DNA from 2 places in the Kitasatospora sp. NPDC023120 genome. Region 1 is predicted to be linked to the other one. Evidence: riboswitches for the same ligand, from Rfam matches in the RefSeq annotation. Region 1 holds a riboswitch; the other holds the start of a gene.
What was found. Region 1 has a riboswitch for thiamine pyrophosphate ahead of thiO (glycine oxidase ThiO). Riboswitches for the same ligand answer to the same signal wherever they lie in the genome.
Positions count from the first base shown of each region.

Region 1 (3,386 bases):
CGTCCTCGCCGAGGATCGCCCGGGCGGCCGACACCGGCAGGTCGTCCTGGCCGAGGTGCAGCACGTCCGGCCGGGCCGCGTGGGCGACGTCGGCGCGGTCGTTGACGGACAGCAGCTTGCCGTGGCGACGGCAGGCGTCGGCGAAGACCTCCAGGGCCGCCAGCTCCTGCTTGGCCTCCAACCCCTTGTCGCGCAGCTGGACGATGTCCACGCCGCCCGCCAGCGCCGCGTCGAGGAACTCGGCGAGGTCGCCCTGCTCGCGTCGCGCGTCGGTGCACAGGTAGAGGCGGGCGTCGGCCAGCCTCGTCCGGAGGTCCGTCATCACAGGGCCATGGCCTGGGCGCGGCGCTTGACCTCGGTCGCGCGGTTCTCCCACAGCGCCTGCACCGGGGTTCCGGGCAGCGACGGGTCCTCGGTGAACATCCACTCGATGATCTCGTCGTCGCTGAACCCGCTGTCGCGCAGCACGGTCAGCAGGCCGACCAGGTGCTTCACCGGGCCGGTCTCGTCGATGAAGGCCGCCGGGACCTGCAGCGACTTGTTGGGACCGCGGCGGACCGCGATCAGGTCACCCTTCTTGACCATGTTGCGGACCTCGGTGACCAGCACACCCCACCGCTCGGAGATGTCGGGCAGGTAGAGCCACTCGGGGACCAGGGCTTCGGTCTTGGCATCGATCTCACTCACGGCACCAGACTGCCACCTCGGTGCCCCACCGCGCACACACGCCCCCGGGTCGCGACTACGCCACGGCCGACTTCAGCGGCACCGCCGGGTCCCCCGCGCGGGCCGGGTCCAGCGCCGTACCGCGCTCGATCAGCTTCCGCCCCTGGGTGAGGTCGCGCGGCCGGTCCACGGTCAGCAGCGCGCTCGGCACCCCGTCGCGCAGCCAGAGCACCGCCCACGAGGCGTCCTGCGGGCTGCCGCGCCACAGCGGCTCGTCGCCCTCGGCGTGCCGGCCCGCGTACTGGACCATCCGCCCGAACTGCTCCGACCAGAAGTACGGCACCGGGTCGTACGGCGGCGCGTCCACGCCGAGGACGGCGGCGGCCACCGCCTCGCCGGACTGCAGCGCGTGGTCCCAGTGCTGGACGGCCAGCCGGGCACCGGCCCGGGCCGACGGGTAGCTGACGCAGTCGCCGGCCGCGAAGACGCCGGGCACGCCGGTCCGCAGGTGCGCGTCCACCACGACGGCCCCGGTCCCGTCCAGCTCGACGCCGGAGCCGGCCAGCCACCCGGTCGCGGGCCGGGCGCCGATGCCGACCACCACCTCGTCGGCGGGCAGGTGCGAGCCGTCCGCCAGCAGCACCGCCCCGGGCTCGACGGCCGCCACCCCGACCCCGCAGCGCAGCTCCACCCCGGCCTCGGCGTACCAGGCGGCCATCGCCGAGCCGATCGCGGTCGGCAGCGCACCGGGCAGCGGCGCCGGACCCGCCTCGACCACGGTCACCTCGCAGCCCGCCGCCCGCGCCGCGGTGGACACCTCGGCACCGATCCAGCCCGCGCCGACCAGCACCAGCCGCAGACCGGGGCGCAGCAGCGCGCGCAGCGCCAGCGCGTCGTCCAGGGTGTGCAGCAGGTGCGCCCGCTCGGCACCGGGCAGGGCGCGCGGGACGGCACCGGTGGCGATCACCAGCGAGCCGTACGGGAGGTCACCGCCGTCGGTGTGCAGCACGCCGGGGGTGAGGCCGGTGGCGCGGCGGCCGGTGAGGACCTCGATGCCCAGGTGCGCGTAGTCGATGTCCAGGGTGGTGCTGTCGCTTTTGCCGAGCAGGACGTCCTTGGAAAGCGGCGGCCGGTCGTACGGCGCGTGCGGCTCCTCGCCGACCAGCGTGATCCGCCCCCGCCACCCGCCCTGCCGCAGCTTCAGGGCGCACTGCGCCCCGGCCAGCCCGGCCCCGACGACGACCACCCGATCCGTTCCGTTCAGCTCTGCCACGCCCGTCACTGTACTCAGCGCCACGCCGCCACCCCGGGGCCGTCCACCCTTCGTACGGGCCTTCGGCCGGGCCGCACCCCGGCGTTATGGTGGGGACACCATCACGGGAGCCCGGCGAACCGGGCTGAGAGGCGGGCTGGCACGGCCTGCGACCGTCCGAACCTGATCCGGGTCATACCGGCGAAGGGAGAAGAGCAGCTTTGACACGCTTGCCATCAGGCGCCCGCGCCGACGTCCTGGTGATCGGCGGGGGCATCATCGGCCTCGCCGTCGCCTGGCGGGCGGCGCAGCGCGGGCTGCGGACCGTCGTGGTCGACCCGTCCCCCGGCGGCGGGGCGGCCCAGGTCGCGGCCGGGATGCTCGCCCCGGTCACCGAGCTCCAGTACGGCGAGGAGCCGCTGCTGCACCTCGGCATGGCCTCCAGCGAGCGGTACGCGGACTTCGCCGCCGAGCTGACGGAAGCGAGCGGCGGCCAGGACACCGGCTACCGCCGGTGCGGCACGGTCGCCGTCGCGCTGGACTCCGACGACCGCGAGGAACTGCGCGAACTGCACGCGCTCCACCTGCGACTGGGCCTGGACTCGACCTGGCTGACCGGCCGGGAGGCCCGCAAGCTGGAGCCGATGCTCGCCCCCGGGGTGCGCGGCGGCCTGCACGTCGCGGACGACCACCAGGTGGACGGCCGCCGGATGCTCGACGCGCTGCTCTCCGCCTGCGAAAGCGCCGCGGTCCTGATCCACCGCGCCGAGGCGGTGGAGCTGCTGGTCGAGGGCGGTCGCGCGGTCGGCGCCCGGCTGAGCACCCACGAGACCCTGACCGCCGAGCGGGTCGTCCTCGCCGCGGGCCCGCACAGCCACCGGCTGGCCGGACTGCCCGAGGGCGTGCTGCCCGCGATCCGCCCGGTGAAGGGGCAGGTGCTGCGCCTCCGGATCCCCGACGCCTACCGGCCGTTCCTCTCCCGCAACGTCCGCGCGGTGGTGCGCGGTCAGCACATCTACCTGGTGCCGCGGGAGAACGGCGAGCTGGTCATCGGCGCGACCACCGAGGAGCAGGGCTACGACACCACGGTCACCGCCGGCGGGGTGTACGAACTCCTGCGCGACGCCCACGAGTTGGTCCCGGGGATCACCGAACTCCCGCTGGTGGAGACCTCGGCCGGGCTGCGCCCCGGCTCGCCCGACAACGCACCGTTGCTCGGCCCGACCGCACTGCCGGGGCTGGTCGCCGCCACCGGGCACTACCGCAACGGCGTCCTGCTCACCCCGGTGACCGCCGACCTGGTCTCCGAGTACCTGGCCACCGGCGAACTCCCGGAACTGGCGCGGCCGTTCACCCCGACCCGGTTCTCCCCCGACCCCGCTCGCCCCACCACGAAGGCCCTGGCATGACCGAGACCGCCCCGACCGGCACCACGCCCACCGGCACCGCGCCCACCGACACCGCCCCG
Region 1 covers NZ_JBVHHY010000003.1:447,231-450,616, reverse strand. The annotation lists gene thiE (thiamine phosphate synthase) at 1-322, opposite strand, end outside; gene ACZ3TI_RS06980 (Rv2175c family DNA-binding protein) at 322-687, opposite strand; gene ACZ3TI_RS06975 (NAD(P)/FAD-dependent oxidoreductase) at 743-1,948, opposite strand; TPP riboswitch at 2,033-2,145, shown strand; gene thiO (glycine oxidase ThiO) at 2,149-3,327, shown strand; gene thiS (sulfur carrier protein ThiS) at 3,324-3,386, shown strand, end outside.

Region 2 (3,386 bases), on a different contig from region 1:
AAGCCCGCGCCGCCGGAGGTGGCGTCGTGGGTCGGGCCCCAGCCGCCGAGCGGCTGGCCGGCACCGAACGGGTGGTGGGCGTGCGCGGCGGGGGCACCGGGGGTGATCTGGGTACCGGGGGCGGGCGTGGCGGTGCCGTACGCGTCGTGCGCGCCGGCGGCGGGCACGCCGTGGGTCGGGGTGGCGTACGGGTTGCCGGTCGGCGGCAGCGCCGGGGCCGCGGGCGCGGCGGCCTGGGCGGGCGGCAGGACCGGCGGCGGCGCGTCGACGTAGCCGGTGGCCGGGTCGACCACGGGCTCCTCGGCGACGGGAACGACGGGAGCGACGGGGGCAGCGGGAGCCGCAGGCGCCTCCGGCGCGGCCGGGGCCTCCGGCGCGGCGGGGACCTTGGTGAAGGCGACGGTCGGCTTGTGCCCGCCGTCCGCCGGAGCCGCGTCGGCCGGGGTGCCGTCCACCGCGCCGTCCACCGCGGGCGCCGCCTCCGGCTCCGGGACCCGACGGAACGCCATGGTCGGCTTGTGCCCGCCCTGAGCGGGGCCTTCGGAAGCGGACTCGGCCGCCCCCTGGCCGGCGGGCTGCTCCCCCTGCGGCCCGGCGGGCCCAACCTCGCGCTCGGTGCTCACGGACGACCTCCATAGCTGGCAGAACCAAGGACCATAGTTTTTCGCACTGTCGATTCGATTGCCGTAAGGACCCCTCTGAAGAACTCATAAGAATCCTTAGCCGGCGCCGACGGCCGAGGGCTCCCTCCCCCGCCGGGCATCCCGCGATGCGGACCGCGCACGCCCTGGCCTTGGAGTTCGCCCCGGTGCCGGTTACCCTGTCGCTCCAAACTGACACGCGGGAGCTTGGACCCACCAGGCTGAGAGTGCGCATGTCGACCGTACGCCACGCGAGCGAGGCGGAACGGTCGAGGGGGCGCTGACCGCCGGAACCTGTCCGGGTAATGCCGGCGTAGGGAGTATCGGCCATGCCGTCTGCTTCGCCATCCTCTTCTCCGGGTGCGCCCGAGTCCAAGGATCTCCCCGGGTCGCCCGCGGCCACTGCTGTCCTGGAGCGCCCCGCGCACGTCGAGGCCCCGCTGGTCCTGGACACCGAGCCGCCGCGCACGCTGCGCTTCCGGGACCACTTCGCGCTCTGGATGAACCTGGGCGTCAGCCTGATCGGCTTCTCCACCGCCGCGACCGTGCTCGGCGCCCCCGGCAGCGAGCTGTCGCTGGCGGCCGCGGTGACCGCGATCGCGGTCGGTACGGCGGTCGGCACCGCGATGCTCGGTGTCGCCGCGCTGATCGGCGCCCGGACCGGCGCCCCCGCGATGGCCAGCCTGCGCGGGCTGTTCGGCACCCGGCTGTCGTACCTGCCGACGGTGCTGAACATCGTGCAGTGCATCGGCTGGGGCGTGTTCGAGCTGCTGACGATCTCGGCGAGCGCCCAGACCGTCGCCCACACCACCGGCTACCGCTGGCTGTTCGTGCTGCTCGCGGGCGCGCTGACCACCGCGCTGACCATCTGGCCGCTGGGCTCGATCGCGGTGCTGCGCCGCTTCGTGGCCGGGGCGGTCGCCGTCGCGATGGTGTACTTCACCGTCCAGCTGGGCCGCCAGGGCGTGCCGGACCCGGGCGCCGGCAACTGGCACGGCTTCCTGGGCGCGACCGACGCGATGATCGCGGTGTCGGTCTCCTTCGTCCCGCTGGCCGCCGACTACACCCGGCACTCGCGCACCCCGCGCTCGGCGTTCTGGGGCAGCTTCTCCGGCTACACGATCGCCCAGGTCTGGTGCTACGTGCTCGGGCTGATGGCGCTGCTGCAGTCCGACGGCGACCCGAACCGGATCTTCGACTCCTTCCTCGGCGTCTGGGCCGGCTGGCTGTTCCTGCTGGTGCTGGTGCTGCGCGAGACGGACCAGTCCTTCGCCAACGTGTACTCGACCGCGATGTCGGTGCAGAACCTGCTGCCGAAGGTGGACCGCCGGGTGCTGAGCGGCGGGATCGGCGCGCTGACCACCGTGCTGGCGCTGCAGATCGACCAGTTCACCGACACCTACTACAACTTCCTCGGCCTGATCGGCTCGGTGTTCGTGCCGCTGCTGGCGGTGCTGGCGGTGGACTTCTTCCTCGGCGCCGGGCGCCGCGGCTGGGACCTCTCGGCGGACGCGCCGTCCCGCTGGACGATGCTGCTGCCGTGGGGGCTGGGCTTCGCCGTGTACCAGTTCATCGCGCCGACCAAGGTGGCCGGCTGGTGGACGGACTTCTGGACCTCCGCCCAGGAGGCCCTGCACTTCACCCCGCAGGAGTGGACCTCCGCCTCGCTGTTCGCCTTCCTGGTGCCGGCCCTGGCCACCTGGGCGCTCACCCCGCTCACCCGCCGCACCGCCCGCTGAGACCGGCCACCGCGGACGCGCCCCGGGCCCGTCCGCGGTGGGCCGCTGCCGGAGACGGCCCCACAGGTTGGGGCCGTCGTCGCCTCCGCGTCACCTGCGCCGCCTATCGTTGGCCCCGTGACCAGCCCAGACCTGTCCTCGGCGGCGGCGCGCACCGCGCCGCCCGTCCAGGTGATCGCCCACCGCGGTTCCTCCCACGCCCTGCCCGAACACACCCTCGCGGCCTACCGGCGCGCGCTCGACGAGGGCGCGGACGCGCTGGAGTGCGACGTCCGCGTGACGGCCGACGGCCACCTGGTCTGCGTGCACGACCGGCGGATCGGTCGGGTCTCCAACGGCCGGGGCACCGTCTCGGCGATGACGCTCGGCGAGCTGGAGGCGTACGACTTCGGCGCCTGGAAGACCGGCCGCCCCAGCACCGACCCCGAGCTGCGCGGCGTGCTGCGACTGGACCGCCTGCTGGAGCTGGTGGTGGACTGCGGCCGCCCGGTGGACCTGGCGATCGAGACCAAGCACCCGGTGCGCTTCCGCGGCCTGGTGGAGGCCGAGCTGCTGCGGACGCTGGAGCGGTACAAGATCGGCGCGGCCCGGGAGGGCGACCGCCCGTCCGCCCGGATCATGAGCTTCTCCTCGATCGCGCTGAACCGGGTGGCAGCGACCGCACCGGAGTACCGGCGGGTGTTCCTGTTCGAGCGGACGCTGCCGCTGCTCGGCAAGCTCCGCGAGGGCGCGCCGCTGCCGGGCGGTGCGCGGATCGCCGGTCCCGGCATCGACCTGGTGCGGGCCCGCCCGCAGCTGGTGACCCGGCTGCGCGAGCTGGGGCACGAGGTACACGTGTGGACCGTGGACGAACCGGCCGACGTCGAACTCTGCCTGGAACTCGGAGTGTCCGCGATCATCACCAACCGGCCCGCCGAGGTTCTGGCGCAGCTCGGGCGGTGATCCGCCGACGCACCGACGGCCGGAGCGGCGCGCACTGATCACTCTGGTCGGCAGTCAAACCTTC
Region 2 covers NZ_JBVHHY010000006.1:120,897-124,282, forward strand. The annotation lists gene ACZ3TI_RS10985 (S1C family serine protease) at 1-623, opposite strand, end outside; TPP riboswitch at 831-978, shown strand; gene ACZ3TI_RS10990 (purine-cytosine permease family protein) at 971-2,380, shown strand; gene ACZ3TI_RS10995 (glycerophosphodiester phosphodiesterase family protein) at 2,498-3,322, shown strand.
Region 2: linked by a shared signal. The riboswitch ahead of ACZ3TI_RS10990 (purine-cytosine permease family protein) and the one ahead of thiO (glycine oxidase ThiO) in region 1 are both predicted to bind thiamine pyrophosphate.